Regions from separate parts of the Sorangium sp. KYC3313 genome, predicted to be linked through region 4. Evidence: riboswitches for the same ligand, from Rfam matches in the RefSeq annotation. Region 4 holds a riboswitch; each other region holds the start of a gene.
The links. Region 4 has a riboswitch for cobalamin ahead of ACSRUE_RS00295 (energy-coupling factor ABC transporter permease). Riboswitches for the same ligand answer to the same signal wherever they lie in the genome.
Positions count from the first base shown of each region.

Region 1: linked by a shared signal. The riboswitch ahead of ACSRUE_RS28515 (ribonucleoside-diphosphate reductase subunit alpha) and the one ahead of ACSRUE_RS00295 (energy-coupling factor ABC transporter permease) in region 4 are both predicted to bind cobalamin.
Region 2: linked by a shared signal. The riboswitch ahead of ACSRUE_RS28500 (TonB-dependent receptor domain-containing protein) and the one ahead of ACSRUE_RS00295 (energy-coupling factor ABC transporter permease) in region 4 are both predicted to bind cobalamin.
Region 3: linked by a shared signal. The riboswitch ahead of ACSRUE_RS43765 (TonB-dependent receptor) and the one ahead of ACSRUE_RS00295 (energy-coupling factor ABC transporter permease) in region 4 are both predicted to bind cobalamin.

Region 1 covers NZ_CP197255.1:7,399,725-7,403,355, forward strand. Annotated here, with positions in the region: gene ACSRUE_RS28515 (ribonucleoside-diphosphate reductase subunit alpha) at 1-2,092, opposite strand, end outside; cobalamin riboswitch at 2,347-2,553, opposite strand; gene ACSRUE_RS28520 (NAD-dependent protein deacetylase) at 2,704-3,570, shown strand; gene ACSRUE_RS28525 (prolyl hydroxylase family protein) at 3,613-3,631, opposite strand, start outside.
Region 2 covers NZ_CP197255.1:7,392,780-7,396,410, reverse strand. Annotated here, with positions in the region: gene ACSRUE_RS28500 (TonB-dependent receptor domain-containing protein) at 1-1,400, opposite strand, end outside; cobalamin riboswitch at 1,558-1,784, opposite strand; gene dhbC (isochorismate synthase DhbC) at 2,027-3,295, shown strand; gene ACSRUE_RS28490 ((2,3-dihydroxybenzoyl)adenylate synthase) at 3,292-3,631, shown strand, end outside.
Region 3 covers NZ_CP197255.1:11,478,780-11,482,410, reverse strand. Annotated here, with positions in the region: gene typA (translational GTPase TypA) at 1-1,257, opposite strand, end outside; cobalamin riboswitch at 1,349-1,556, shown strand; gene ACSRUE_RS43765 (TonB-dependent receptor) at 1,879-3,631, shown strand, end outside.
Region 4 covers NZ_CP197255.1:81,542-85,172, forward strand. Annotated here, with positions in the region: gene ACSRUE_RS00285 (enoyl-CoA hydratase/isomerase family protein) at 1-71, shown strand, start outside; gene ACSRUE_RS00290 (hypothetical protein) at 254-433, opposite strand; cobalamin riboswitch at 1,024-1,231, shown strand; gene ACSRUE_RS00295 (energy-coupling factor ABC transporter permease) at 1,330-2,043, shown strand; gene ACSRUE_RS00300 (hypothetical protein) at 2,040-2,378, shown strand; gene ACSRUE_RS00305 (CbiQ family ECF transporter T component) at 2,368-3,117, shown strand; gene ACSRUE_RS00310 (energy-coupling factor ABC transporter ATP-binding protein) at 3,114-3,631, shown strand, end outside.

The sequences.
Region 1 (3,631 bases), 5.0 Mb from region 4:
CGCGCACCGCGTCGTTCCAGGCGCCGAGCCGCTTGAGCTCCGCGACCAGGTAGCGGTTCATCTGCAGGAAGTCCCCCGAGAGCGTCTCGCGCTTGAAGAGGTTGGACACCTGCGGCTCGATGCACTCGTAGCAGCCAGCGATCGACGCGATGGTGGCCGTCGGCGCGATGGCGACGAGCAGCGAGTTCCTGAGCCCCCCGGCCTGGACGCGCGCGCGGAGCGCCTCCCAGCGCGCCGTGTCCTCCGGGACGACGCCCCACGCGTCGAACTGGAGCTCTCCGCGCGCGGCGCGCGTCTCGTCGAACGCCGGGTGCCGCCCCTTCTCCGCCGCGAGGTCCGCGGACGTCGAGAGCGCGTGGTAATACACCTCCTCCGAGATCCGCCTCGAGAGCTCCCGCGCCGCCGGGGCGTCGAACGGCAGGCGCATCTGGAAGAACACGTCCTGCAGGCCCATGAGCCCGAGCCCGACGGGCCGCCAGCGGAGGTTCGATCGCCTCGTCGAGGGGATGGGGTAGTAGTTGAGGTCGATGACGCGGTCGAGCTGGCGGACCGCGGTCCGCACCGTGCGCGCGAGCTTCTCGAAGTCGAGCGCGACCGCGCCGTCTTCGCCGGCGACCGTGTGGCGCGCGAGGTTGATCGAGCCCAGGTTGCAGACGGCCGACTCCTCGTTCGAGGTCACCTCCAGGATCTCGGTGCAGAGGTTCGAGAGGTGGACGATCCTGCCCGGCAGCGCCGTCTGGTTGCAGGCGCGGTTCGACTTGTCCTTGAACGTCATCCAGCCGTTGCCTGTCTGCGCGAGCGTGCGCATCATCCGCGCGTAGAGCTCGCGGGCCTTCATCGTCTTCTTGGCGAGGCCCGCCCGCTCGGCCTCGACGTAGCGACGCTCGAACTCCTCACCGTAGAGATCGGGGAGATCGCGCACGTCCTTCGGGTCGAACAGGCTCCATTCGCCGTCGGCCTCGACCCGCTTCATGAAGAGGTCCGGGACCCAGCTCGCGAGGTTCAGGTTGTGCGTGCGCGCGGCCTCGTCGCCCGTGTTGTCGCGCAGCGAGAGGAACTCCTCGACGTCGGCGTGCCACGGCTCGAGGTAGACGCAGCACGCGCCCTTGCGCTTGCCGCCCTGGTTCACGGCCGCGACGGACGCGTCGAGCGTCTTGAGCCACGGCACGATCCCGCTGGAGTGCCCGTTGGTGCTCTCGATGAGCGAGCCGCGCGACCGCACCCGGTGGTAGGCGAGCCCGATGCCGCCCGAGAACTTCGAGAGCATCGCGACGTCGGTGTAGCGCTGGTAGATGGTCTCGAGGTGATCGTCCGGCGAGTCGAGCAGAAAGCAGCTCGAGAGCTGCTCGTGGCTCGTCCCGGAGTTGAACATCGTCGGTGAGCTCGGCAGGTAATCGAGCGACGAGAAGAGCCTGTAGAGCTCGACGGCCTGCGCCGCCGTCTCGGACAGCGCGCACGCGATGCGCAGGAAGAACTGCTGCGGCGTCTCGATGACGAGGCGCGTCTCCGGGTGCTTGAGCAGGTAGCGGTCGTAGAGCGTCCGCAGGCCGAAGTACTCGAGCTCGTGGTCGCGCCCCGGCTCGATGGCGTCGTTCAGCTTGCGGGCGTTCTGCGCCACGAAGCCGTGGAGCCGATCGTTGATGAGGCCCAGCCGCCGCCCCACGGCGATGGACTGCGAGAAGGCGTGGATCTCCTGATTGCGGACTTCCTTGTCGATGTACGTGGCGAGCAGGCGCGCCGCGAGCTTCGCGTACTGGGGCTCATCGGCGATGAGCGACGCCGCCGTCTGGATGGAGAGCTGATCGAGCTCGCGCGTCGTCGCGCCGTCGTAGAGGCCGCTGATGGTCTTCGTCGCGACGCGTAGCGCGTCCACGTCGGACAGGGCCGCGCACGAGCGGCTCACGGCGCGGACGATCTTGTTGACGTCGACTGGCTCGCTCGACCCGTTCCTCTTCTTCACCCGCATCGTCGTGTGCGGGGGCGTCTCCTCCGCGCCGGCGCTCGTCATGGCGGGCGCGTGGGGTGCGTGGGGTGCGTGGAGCGCGCGCAACGGCGCCGCGCCGTTGCTCTTCACCAACGGTTCGTTCAGCATGGCATCCTCCTCGTCGTGCTCGTTCCGAGCGGTCCCGGACCGCTCGCGTCGATGCCGCGAGAGCGAAGAGGCCAGCCGATGCGCATGGGTGCGCCAGGCTCTTTGGAGGAGCCCTCGGACCGACCGCTCGCCCCCGCGGGCGAAAGGAAGACAGCGCGGGAGGGGGTCGGAACCGGGACAAGCGCGAGAGTCTGCGCCAGCTCGGACCTACCCGCCTCCCTCGAGGCTTCCAGGTCAAACCGGCGCCGGATGTCTCCCAGCGCAGGACGTTGGCAGGTCTTCGGGCTCACGAGCGCTCCGGCTCTCGCCGGATTCCTACGGTCCACCGCTTCCCAGCCCGAGGGCCAGTGCGCGTCGTGGAGATCGTTCTCGCTTACCGCTGCGGGGCAGCCCCGGATTCACACCGGGTTCCCTTTTGAGCCCCGGCCGAAGCCCGAGGCACCAACATGGGCACTACATATGGTGGTGCAGTGAGCCGGTCAAGCGAGATGTTGTGGGGGAGCTCCGTTGCCCGGTTGCATGCGCGGTTGCGTGCTCCGTTGCACGCTCGGTTGCATGGTTGCGGGGTCGACGCTGGCGGCGCGCGCCGTCGCGGGCCACAACCCGGGCCTATGCCGCTCAGCGAAGCGCGTCCGGCCGATCCGCTCGACGACCTCGTCGCGCTCCTGCGCGGCAAGCGGATCGTGGCGCTGACGGGCGCGGGGTGCAGCACCGAGTCCGGCATCCCCGATTATCGAGGCCCCGAGACGCGGCGCCGCGCGCGGAACCCGATCCAGGGGCGGGAGTTCTCCTGCTCGGCCGAGATCCGGCAGCGCTACTGGGCGCGCGCCGTGATCGGCTGGGAGCGGTTCTCCAGGGCCGAGCCGAACCCCGCCCACCGCGCCCTCGCGCGGCTCGAGCAGGCGGGGCAGCTCGAGGGCCTCATCACGCAGAACGTCGACGGCCTCCACCAGGCCGCGGGCAGCCGTCGTGTCATCGAGCTGCACGGGACGCTCTCCGAGGTCGCCTGCCTCGCGTGCGGCGCGATGGAGCGGCGCGCCGCCCTCCAGGAGCGGCTCCTCGCCCAGAACCCCGGCTGGCTGCGCCTCGCGGCCGACCTCGCCCCCGACGGCGACGCCGACCTGCCCGCCGAGCGCGTGGCGGGCTTCCGTGCGCCGCCGTGCCTCCGCTGCGATGGGCCGCTCAAGCCGCGCGTCGTCTTCTTCGGCGAGAACGTGGCCCGGCCGATCGTCGACGCGGCGTTCGCGCTCGTGGACGCGGCGGACGCGCTGCTCGTCGTCGGCTCGTCGCTGGCGGTCTTCTCGGGCTACCGCTTCGTGCTGCGCGCCGCGCAGCGAGGCACCCCGATCGCCATGATCAACCTCGGCTCCGCGCGCGGCGAGGAGCTCGGCGCGCTGAAGATCGAGGCCCGCGCCGGCGAGGTGCTGCCGCGCCTCGCCGAGGCGCTCGGCGCCGGCGCGACCGCGGCGCCCCGCTGAGGCGTCGAGGCGCCGAGCGCCGGCGCGCGCGCGGCGCCGGCGTCAGCCGCGCCGGTACATC
Region 2 (3,631 bases), 5.0 Mb from region 4:
TAGCGGCCCACGGTCGCGAGGAGCCGGAGCCGGTCGCTCCCCACCTCCACGCCGACCCGCCCGGTCGGGACGAGCACGTCGCAAGGGCGCTCCCGGTCCGCGCCGGTGGCGTGGCACTCCCCGCTCGCGAGGGCGTGCAGCGCGAGCCCCTCGCCGAGGCGCGCCTCCGCGCTGACGGCGCCGCGCGCGAACGAGCGCCGCGCCCGCGCGAGCGGGACGTCGTCCGGCGCGCGCGAGATGCCCTCGCGCGCGACCGAGAGCACGGGCCGCACCCGGAGCCGGTCAGCGAAGGAGAGCGTCGCCCCGAGCGTCTGCTCCAGGCGGCGGCCGGCGAGCCGGAGCTCCGGCGTGAGCAGGGCGAGCTCGAAGAGCGGGTCGTGGACCTCCGACCGCGCCTCGATGAACGAGGTGCGCGCCTCGAGCGTGTGCTGCGCCTCTCGGCCGAACGGCACCCGCGCCGCGACGGACGTCAGCGCGCGCCGCGACTCCCCCCGCGCCTCCCGGGACGGCAGGAGCGCGAGCCTCGGCACGCCCTGCTCGCGATCGGTGCCGTTCGCGATCACGTCGACGATCGCGCCGCCCCCGAGCTCGACGCGCGCGAGCGCCCAGGCGTCGATCGTGCGCACGTCGGCGTTCTGCCGGCGCTCCAGGGTGTCGTCGCTCTCGTCGAAGAGCGTCCCGCGATCGTCGACGAAGGCGTAGCGGTTCTCCGCGGCCTCCGCGCTCACCCCGACGATCGAGCTCACCGGGCCCGCGCTGGCGCCGGCGAACGCCCACCCGCGCCGCGCGCCGAGCGAGCCCGCCATGACGCCGACGCCGGCCGTCGTCCGGGAAGGCCGCCGCGGCTCGAAGAAGATCGCGCCGCCGGGGCCGAGGCGGTCCGCCTCGATGGGCGCGTGGCCACGGTAGATCTCGACGCGCTCGATGAGCCAGAGGGGCACGAGGGAGAGATCCGCCGTGCCCACGACGTCGTCGTTCAGGCGGACGCCGGCGAGGTACACCGGCGTCTGCGTTGCTGTCGCTCCCCGGAGGGCCGCGGTCGCCGGCCCGCCGAAGCCGCCCGACTCGACGATGAGGACGCCCGGCTGCGTGCGGAGCACGTCCGCCGCCCCGAGCCCCGCGCCGGTGAGGCGCTCGCGGCCCAGCACCGAGCCCGCGACGGACCTGTCCTTGGGCGGCGCGGGCGCGCGCACGCGATCCCCCTCGACGCGCACCTCCAGCGGGGCCGTCCCCGGCGGGGCGGCGGCGCGACCGCCCTCCTGCTCGGCCTCCGGCCTGCGCGGCTCGTCGGCGCGGGCGGCCGGCAGGGCCGCCACGGCGCCGCAGGCGGCGAGCGCGAGCCAGCACGCCGCGCCGGCGCTCCGGCGCCGACGCGACCGACGATCAGAAGAATCAACCATTCACGCGCCGCCTGCCCGCGTCGACCCAGCGCTGCTCCGGGTGAGCCGAGAGCCGAAGCGAGGGGCTGCGTGACGGGCCACGGCACCGCGCGCGAGCGAGGTGGTCGAGAGCCTGGGCGCCTTCCCCTCGAAGGCTCAGGTCAGCGCGCGCCAGCGAACCGGCGCGCGCACCTCGGCAGGTCTTCGGACTCACGGGCGCTGCGGCCGTCGCCGGTCGCTCTCCTACACATCACCGCTTCCCGGGCTGCTCGGGTGCATGCCCAGTGCTTCTTGGTGATGGTCGTTCCCGTTCACCGCTGCGGGGGCAGTCCCGGATTCTCACCGGGTTCCCTTTTCAGCTCGCCAGGCGATGGCCGGACGAGCACCGATGGCGGGGCGACTCGTCGCACCCGTCACGCAGGATGTCAACGCAGAAGCGAAGGTCCAGAGCGCCCCGCCCACGGGCCCACCGGCGACGCACACCCGAGACAGAACCGGGAGTCCCTTGACAGTCTTGCACGCGCGTGTCATGAGTCACTTGAAACTGATTTTCTTTATCAGTTATCGGAAACGAGCGGCCCGAGACCTGACGTCCAGCGCCCGATGACCTGAGCCCACGTGGCTCTCGACGCCCATCGGAGCTGAATGTGACGAGTTCCATCTCGATACCGGCCTCTGTCGCGCTGCCCGCGGTCAACGCAGGGCAGCTGTTGAAGCAATACACCCCTGAGTCGGCGTTCTTCTTCGCGTCGCCGACACGCACCCTCCTCGCGCAGGGCGTACACGACATGATCCTCGAGCCGAACGGCGCGGATCAGGGCGACCGCCTCGCGGACCGCGTCACGAGGGTGCTCGCGGCGGCGTCGAGGGCCGGCGCCGGCCAGAGCTTCCCCATGGTGGTCGGCGCGGTGCCGTTCAACAGCACGTCGCCGGCGCACCTCATCGTGCCGAGGGCGATCCAGAGCGCGGGCCCGCTCAACCCCACGTCGGAATCGCCGCGGTCGCAGCTGCCGATCACCATCCAGGAGCTGCGCCAGATCCCCGAGCCCCGCGACTACGTGCGCGGCGTCGAGACGGCGGTGGGCCTGATGCGGTCCGGGGCGCTGAGCAAGGTGGTCCTGTCCAGGATGCTGGAGATGGTCCTGCGAGAGCCGGTCGATCTCCGCCTCGTCCTCCAGCGCCTCTCGCAGCAGAACCGGAGCGGCTACACCTTCGCCGCCAACCTCTCGGATCCGACCGCGGGGCTCTCCAGCGCGGAGCGCGGCGTCCCGACCTCGCGCGCGCGGACGCTCCTCGGCGCGAGCCCGGAGCTGCTCCTGTCCCGCTCCGGGCTCCGGGTGATCGCCAATCCGCTCGCCGGCTCCGCGGTCCGCAGCCCGGACCCCGACGAGGACCGCCGGCGGGCGATCGCGCTGCTCGCGTCCGAGAAGGACCGGCACGAGCACGCGATCGTCGTCGACGCCGTCGCCGCCGCGCTCCGGCCGTTCTGCCGGCGCCTGAGCGTCCCCGACGAGCCGTCGCTCACGCAGACCCCGACGCTGTGGCACCTGTCGAGCCGGCTCACCGGGGAGCTGCGCGATCTCTCGATCTCCTCGATGAAGCTGGCCACCGCGCTGCACCCGACGCCCGCCGTGTGCGGCTACCCCACGGAGCGCGCCCGCGACGCCATCGAGGCGATCGAGCGGTTCGATCGCGGGTTCTTCACGGGGCTCGTGGGCTGGTCCGACGCCAGCGGCGACGGCGAGTGGGCGGTCGTCATCCGCTGCGCCGACGTCGCCGGCCGGGCGCTCCGCCTCTATGCCGGGGCCGGGATCGTCCTCGGATCGAGCGGCGAGCACGAGCTCGCCGAGACCACCGCCAAGCTCGGGACCATGCTGAACGCGCTCGGCCTCGACCAGGCGCCGGAGCGGGCGTGAGCGCTCCGGAGGAGCGCCGGCAGGCGCCCGCGCAGGCGCGACCGCAGGCGCTCGACGGCTGGACTCCGTGGCCGGCCGAGCTGGCCGATCTCTACCGGCGCGCCGGCTACTGGCGCGGCGAGACCTTCGGGCGCCTGCTCCGCGAGCGGGCCGCGCGGCACCCGGATCGGATCGCGCTCGTCAGCGGCGATCGCCGGCTGAGCTACGGTGAGCTCGATCGGCGCGCCGATCGCCTCGCCGCGGGCCTGCTGCACCTCGGGCTCCGGCCGGGGGATCGCGTCGTCGTCCAGCTCCCGAACATCGCGGAGTTCTTCGAGGTGTGCTTCGCGCTGTTCC
Region 3 (3,631 bases), 950 kb from region 4:
CTCGAGCGGCTCCATCACCTCGCCGTCGATCTCGCGCGTCACCACCTCGGGGTTCGAGAGCTGCATCTCGTACCCCTCGCGCCGCATCGTCTCCACGAGGATCGCCAGCTGGAGCTCGCCGCGGCCGAGCACCACGAACGTGTCGGGCACGTCCGTCGGCTCCACGCGGATCGCGAGGTTCTTCATCGCCTCGCGCTCGAGCCGCTCCTTCAGGTGACGGCTCGTCAGGTACTTCGACTGCTTGCACTTGCCGGCGAAGGTCGACGTGTTGACGCCGACCTTCATCTTGATCGTCGGCTCCTCGACCACGATGCGCGGCAGCGCCTCGGGGTGCGCCGGATCCGTGATCGTGTCGCCGATCGTGGCCGACTCGAGCCCCGCGATGGCGATGACCTCGCCCGCGACGGCGCTCTCGACCGCGACCCGCTTCAGCCCCTCGTACGCGTAGAGCATCTTCACGTAGCCGCGCGACTGCCCGCCCTCGCCGAGGAGCGCGACGTCGGCGCCCGAACGGGCGGTGCCGCGGACCACCCGGCCGACCGCGAGCCGGCCCACGTAGTCGTCGTGGGTCGTGTTGCAGACGATGACCTGGAGCGGACCGTCGGGGTCGCCGGAGGGGCCGGGGACCCGCTCGAGGATGGTCTCGAAGAGCGGCTCGAGGTCCTTCGCCTCGTGCTCGAGCTCGCGCTTCGCCTGGCCGAACTTCGCGATCGCGTAGAGCGTCGCGAAGTCCATCTGCGCGTCGCCGGCCTCGAGGTCGCAGAAGAGGTCGAACACCTCGGAGAGCACCTCGTGGGCGCGCGCGTCGCTCCGGTCGATCTTGTTGATGACCACGATGACCGGGAAGCCGCGCTGGAGGCACTTCGAGAGCACGAAGCGCGTCTGCGGCAGCGGGCCCTCGGCGGCGTCGACGAGGAGGAGCGCCCCGTCGGCCATCATGAGCGTGCGCTCGACCTCGCCGCCGAAGTCGGAGTGGCCGGGCGTGTCGACGATGTTGATCTTGACCCCGCGGTACCGGATGCTCGTGTTCTTCGCGAGGATGGTGATGCCGCGCTCCCGCTCGAGGTCGTTCGAGTCCATGACACGCTCGGCCACGACCTCGTTCTCTCGGAAGGCGCCCGACTGGCGGAGCATGTGATCGACGAGGGTCGTCTTCCCGTGGTCGACGTGGGCGACGATGGCGATATTGCGGAGATCGTTACGGGGCATATACGGCCGCGGCCGTGTAGCACGCGACCCACGGAGGAGCGAGCCCATCCTCGCTAGAGCCCGAACGTTCGGCCTGCGCGGCATCCGCGCGGGCGGGCGAGGGGAGCGGTAGCGATTGACAGCCGAAGGCGCACGGCCATAGGGTGCGCGCCGCGCTGGTGCCCGGGCGTTCGCCTGGGCCGAAGAGGGAACCCGGTGAAACTCCGGGGCTGCCCCGCAGCGGTAAGCGAGAACGACCTCCACCCCAAGCACTGGCCCGTCGAGGGCTGGGAAGCGGTGGACAGTAGGGAGCCGGTCTGACCGGAGCGCTCGCGAGCCCGAAGACCTGCCAGCGCCCGGCGGCGGGAGACATCCGGCGCCGGTTCGACCTGGGAGCCTCGAGGGAGGCGGTGAGGTCCGAGCCGGTGCAGCTCTGCCTCTGCCACGTCCCGGATACCGAACCGCCCCCCGCGTCGCCTTCCGGTCGCCCGTGGGGGCGAGAGGTCGGTCCAGCGCACCGTGCGATGGCCAGCCATTTCGTCCTCGCGGAGCTCGACGCGAGCGGCACGGCGCCGCTCCGCGCGATTGCAGCGAAGGAGGACGCGAATGCTGCGCGAGACGGTCACGACGAGCCACGGGCACCGCCATCCATCTCATCTGCTTCATCTTCATCTGCTCGCCGCTTTATCCATGGTGCTGGCCGCCGCGCGGCCCGCGCGCGCCGAGGGCGACACCTCCGAGCCGCCCGCTGCCCCCGAGGCGCCCGCTGCCCCGCCGGAGGCCGCCGCTGCAGAGCCCACCGGTGCGGGCGCGCCCGCGGGCGACGCCGCGATCGAGGTCACGATCCAGGCGGAGAAGCCGGGCAGCGAGGCCGCGTCGCGCGTCTCCGTCGGACACCGGGAGCTCGAGCTCAGGCCGAGGCTCCGGCCGGGCGACCTCCTCGAGTCGGTCCCCGGGCTCTTCGCCGTGCAGCACGCGGGCGGCGGCAAGGCGAACCAGTACTTCCTCCGCGGGTTCGACGCGGACCACGGGACCGACGTCGCCTTCTTCGTCGACGGCGTGCCCGTCAACATGGTCAGCCACGGCCACGGGCACGGCTTCACCGATCTCTACTTCATGATCCCGGAGCTCGTGACAGGGCTCGACGGGTACAAGGGGCCTTATTACGCGAGCATCGGCGACTTCGGTACGGCGGGCGCCGTCAACCTGCGCTTCGCCGAGAAGCTCGAGGAGAGCCACGCGCAGGTCAGCCTGGGGCAGTACGGTATCCAGCGCGGCCTCGTCATCGCCTCGCCGGATCTCGGCGACGCGTGGCGCGCGGTGGCCGCGGCGGAGATCTACCGGAACGACGGGCCGTTCCTGAGCCCGGAGCGGCTCGAGCGCTTCAACGTGTACCTGCGGGCCACGCACGATCTGGGCAACACCGGGAAGGTCCAGATGACCTGGATGTCGTACGGATCGACCTGGCACGGCTCCGGCCAGATCCCCGCGCGCGCGGTGTGCGGCGAGGGCGAGCAGGGCGGCCTGAACCCGCCGCCGTCGGCGTTCGGACAGCCGTGCATCGACCATTTCGGCGCCGTGGATCCGACCGAGGGCGGGGCGACCGAGCGGCACATGGCGTCCGTTGCAACCTCGACCGCGTGGCGGGACGCCGATCTGAGCGCGCTGGCCTACCTCGTCCGGTACCGCTTCACGCTGTACTCGAACTTCACCTTCTTCAGCGAGGACCCCGTCCGGGGCGACCAGATCGAGCAGAACGACGACCGCGCCGTCGGGGGCGCCGATCTCCGGTTCCGCAGGCAATACGAGATCGGCGGGGCGAGGTTCACGACCTCGCTGGGCGCGCAGATCCGCGCGGACGCGATCGACAAGTCCCTCCACCACGACGAGGCGCGCGAGCGGGTCGAGGAGAAGAGCAGGACCCACGTCGACGAGAGCCAGATCGGCGTCTACGTCGAGCAGGACGCCCGGCTCCGGCGCTGGCTCCGCGTCGTGCTCGGGGCGCGCGCGCAGTGGATCGACGTCAACGTGGACGACCCGGGCGAGGACCTCGAGACGGCGGGGAACAGGTCGAGCGGCGCCCGGGGACAGATGCAGCTGCTCCCGAAGCTCACGGCGATCGTGTCGCCCGTCGAGGGGGTCGATCTGTTCGCCCACTTCGGGCGGGGCTTCCACTCGAACGACGCGCAGGGCGCGGTGCTGGGCGAGGGGGCGGCGACGCTGATCACGCCCGCGACGGGCTACGAGGTCGGCCTGCGGGTCGCGCCCTTGCGCGGGCTGTCGCTGAGCGGGGCCGCGTTCCTGCTCGACCTGGACTCGGAGCTGGTCTGGAGCGGCGACGCGGGCGCGACCGAGGCGTCGGGGCAGACGCGGCGCTACGGGATCGAGATCGGCGGGCGCTACCGGCTCCGGAGCTGGCTCTTCGCGGACGTGGACGCGACCT
Region 4 (3,631 bases):
GCAGCGAAGATCAACAGCTCGGAATGAAAGCGTTCCTGGCGAAATCGCAGGCCACGTTCACCGGAAAGTGACGCCTCGGAAGGCGCGAACCGCGCGCTCGAGGGCAAAAAAAATACCGCGCATCACGCTGGAGGGGGGCCCAGAATGACCGCGGCAGGGAAACCGCGCCGGAGTCTTGAACGTCCGCCACGGTGCAGAAGAAAGACCGCATGCGCTCCGGGCTGGGGGGTCCGCGCCGGTGCGCATGCGGTAGTCAGATTGTGGCATCCGCAAGCGCGTTGTCGATAACAAAGTGCAACGCGTGCACGCCGAGCGAGCAGAACGCTCCAGGCGCGAAGGCGGCCAGGCAGCCAGGCGGGCGCGCGGCCCCCACACACACGATCTGCGGGAATTCACGTTCGAGCCGGGCATACCCCTCCACCAGAGACAGCACCCAGCACAGCGTTCGTCTCGCATTCCGAGACGAGCGAACACGAAATCCCTCATCTCTTCAATAAGAGAGGCCACGAGGCAACAGGCCGTACACCGGACACCTGCTCCCGAGTAAAGAGCCAGGACGAACAAAGCACACTGCGGAAGGAATGCGCCGCCGCCCGCATTCAAGCGCACGAGAGCCCCTCGTCCGGGCCCCAACCGAGACGGGGGCTGCGCCCGCGCGGCGACAAAGTAAACAGTCTTTATCTAAGGGGGACATAATTCGAGACGTGCGCTCGACGACTCGTCGCGTGATGCGTCTGGGTCAATTTCTCGACCTCGGGCCACAGCACGACAGGGCCTCGAGCGCTCGTCGGCGCCCATGACCGCTCGATGGGGGGCGCCGACGGGCGCGCGGCGCGCCTCGGCGGCGATGGCCTCGTGCGCCTCGGCAGCGCCCCCGAGGGCAGGGTGTCCACCAGCGCAGGCATCACCGCCGCGCCGACGCCGCGGACGAGGGGGCTCGCGGCGGGCCGCGAGCCCCCTCGTCCACGATCGGGGCGCGACGTCCTTGACGCCGGGCACGAAACGGGATTACCGAGCACCGGCCTGACAATCCATTCCTCGGGTGCCCTCCGGGGCATAACAGGGAAGCCGGTGCAAAACCGGCGCGGTCCCGCCACCGTGAGTGGGGAGCTGCTTCCGAAGACCACTGGGCCTCATTGAAAGAGGCCTGGGAAGGTGGACGCAGCGCTGGGAGCTCGAGCAGCTCCCTGAACCCATGAGCCGGGAGACCTACCCGAGCCTCCCACGAGGTGCAGCTTGCGCACGTCTTCGTGGCGTCCGGGTGCGGACTTCACCCGGAGCGCCGAAATCGGTCTTCACGGCCGCGCATTGTCGATCGCCGCCGTGTCCTTGGGAACGCTCCTCGCGCCCCGGCCCGCGGCGGCGATGCACCTCGCGGAAGGTGTCCTGCCGCTCGGCTGGTGCGCCTTCTGGAACGCGCTCGCCCTGCCCTTCGTCGCGATCGCCCTCCACCTGCTCCGGCGCCGCACCCGGCAGGACGCCTTCTACAAGCCGTTCGTCGGCCTCATCGCGGCAGCCGTCTTCGCGATCTCGTGCATGCCCGTGCCGGTGCCGACCGCCGGGACCTGCTCCCACCCGTGCGGCACAGGGCTCGCGGCGGTGCTCATCGGCCCCTGGATGACCGTCCTCGTCACCGTGGTGGCGCTCCTTATCCAGGCCCTCTTCCTCGCGCACGGCGGCCTCACAACGCTCGGCGCCGACGTCGCGTCGATGGGCATCGCGGGCGCCTTCACCGGATACTTCGCCTTCCATCTCGCGCGGCGCTGCGGCGCGAACCTCTGGGTCGCGGGCTTCCTCGCGGGCGTGACGTCGGACTGGGCAACGTACGCCACCACGGCGCTCGCGCTCGCGCTCGGGCTCTCGGGCGAGGGCTCGGTGACGTCCATGTTCACGGGCGTCGCCCTCGCCTTCGTCCCCACCCAGCTGCCGCTCGGCATCCTCGAGGGCGTCATGACCGCGGGGGCGCTCGTCTTCCTGCGCGCCCGGCGGCCCGACATCCTGGACCGGCTCCAGGTCGTCCGGCTCGCCCCGGGGGCCTCGTGACCCGGCGGCTCGGACAGCGCCCGCTGCCAGCGCCGCTCGCGCGGCGCGCGCGCGCGGCGCTCCTGCTCGCCGGTTCATTCTGGCTCGCCGCCTGCGGCAACGCGTCCTGGGACGGCGTCGACGAGGCCGTGGTCCGCCGCGTCGCCGAGGACGCGGGGCGCCACGACACGGGGCCGCTGTTCGCGGGCCTCGAGGGCGACCTCCTGCTCTTCGCGTTCCTCTGGGCCGGGCTCCTCGCCGGCTTCGCCGTCGGCTATTTCTCGCGCGTGCTCTTCGTCGAGCGCGCGGGCGCGCCGGCGGGCAGGGCCGACGGCGAAGGCCTCCGTGCGGACTGACCCCCCCGCGCGGCTCCGGGACGTGGACGCCCGGCTCCGCCTCGGGGCCGCCGTGGCGGCGTGCTGCGTCGCCGCGGGCGCGCGCTCGCCCGTCACCCCGGCCGCGCTGCTCCTCCTCGCGTGCGCGGCCCTCCGCCTCCAGGGCACGCCGGCGCGCGCCGTCCTCCGCGCCGCCGCGCCCGCCGCGTGGCTCGGAGCGGTCGCGGCGGCGCTCGCGCTCGCGCTCACGCCGGGGGCGCCGCTCCTCCCCGGCGCGCCGTTCCCCGTCGACGCGCTCACGGCCGAGGGGGCCCGCCGCGCCGCCGCCATCGGCGCGCGCGTCCTCGCGGCGGCCGCGGTGCTCCGGTGGCTCGCCGGCGCCGCCGCGCCCGCCGAGATCGAGGCGGCGCTCGCCGGGCTCGGCGTCCCCGCGGCCCTCGTCGAGCTGCTCGCGCTGACGCGGCGCTTCGCCGGCGTGCTCCAGAGCGCGGCCGACAGCGCGTGGAGCGCAGCCGCGCTCCGCGGCGGGTTCACCCGCCCCGGCGCCGCCGCGCGCTCGGCCGGCGCCGTCGCGGGCGTCGTGGCGCTCCGGACGCTGGAGCGCTCCGAGAGCGCCGCGCTCGCGATGCAGCTCCGCGGCTACAAGGGAAAGCTCCCCGTCGCCGACCGAAGGACGAGCGCGCCTACAGCGAACGTCGCGTTCGCCGCCGCCGCCCTCGCCGCCCTCGGGCTCAGCGTCGCCGCGGGAGAGGCCGGATGATCGCGCTGCGCGCCCCCCGGCTCGGCTACCGGCGCGGCGAGCCCGTGCTGCGCGACGTGCGCCTCGACGTCGCCGAGGGCGAGTCCGTGGCGGTGCTCGGCGGCAACGGCGCCGGCAAGACCGCGCTGCTCCGGACGCTCGTCGGGCTCCTCCCGGCGCCCGGCGGCGGCGTCGAGATCGCGGGCCGCCGCGTGGGCTCGCCCTCGGACGCCGTCGCCGCAGGCGCCGCGCTCGTGCTCCAGGACCCGGACGACCAGCTGCTCGGCGCGACGCTCCTCGACGACGTCCTGTTCGGCCCGCGAAACCTCGGCCTGCCCGCGCCCGAGGCGCGCCGCCGCGCCGAGGCGGCGCTCGCCGCCGTCCAGATCGCGCACCTCGCCGACCGGGCCATCGAGGCGCTGAGCTTCGGCGAGCGCAAGCGCGCGTGCATCGCCGGGATGCTCGCGATGCGGCCGCGGGTGCTGCTGCTCGACGAGCCGACCGCGGGGCTCGACCCGGAAGGCGAGCTCGCCCT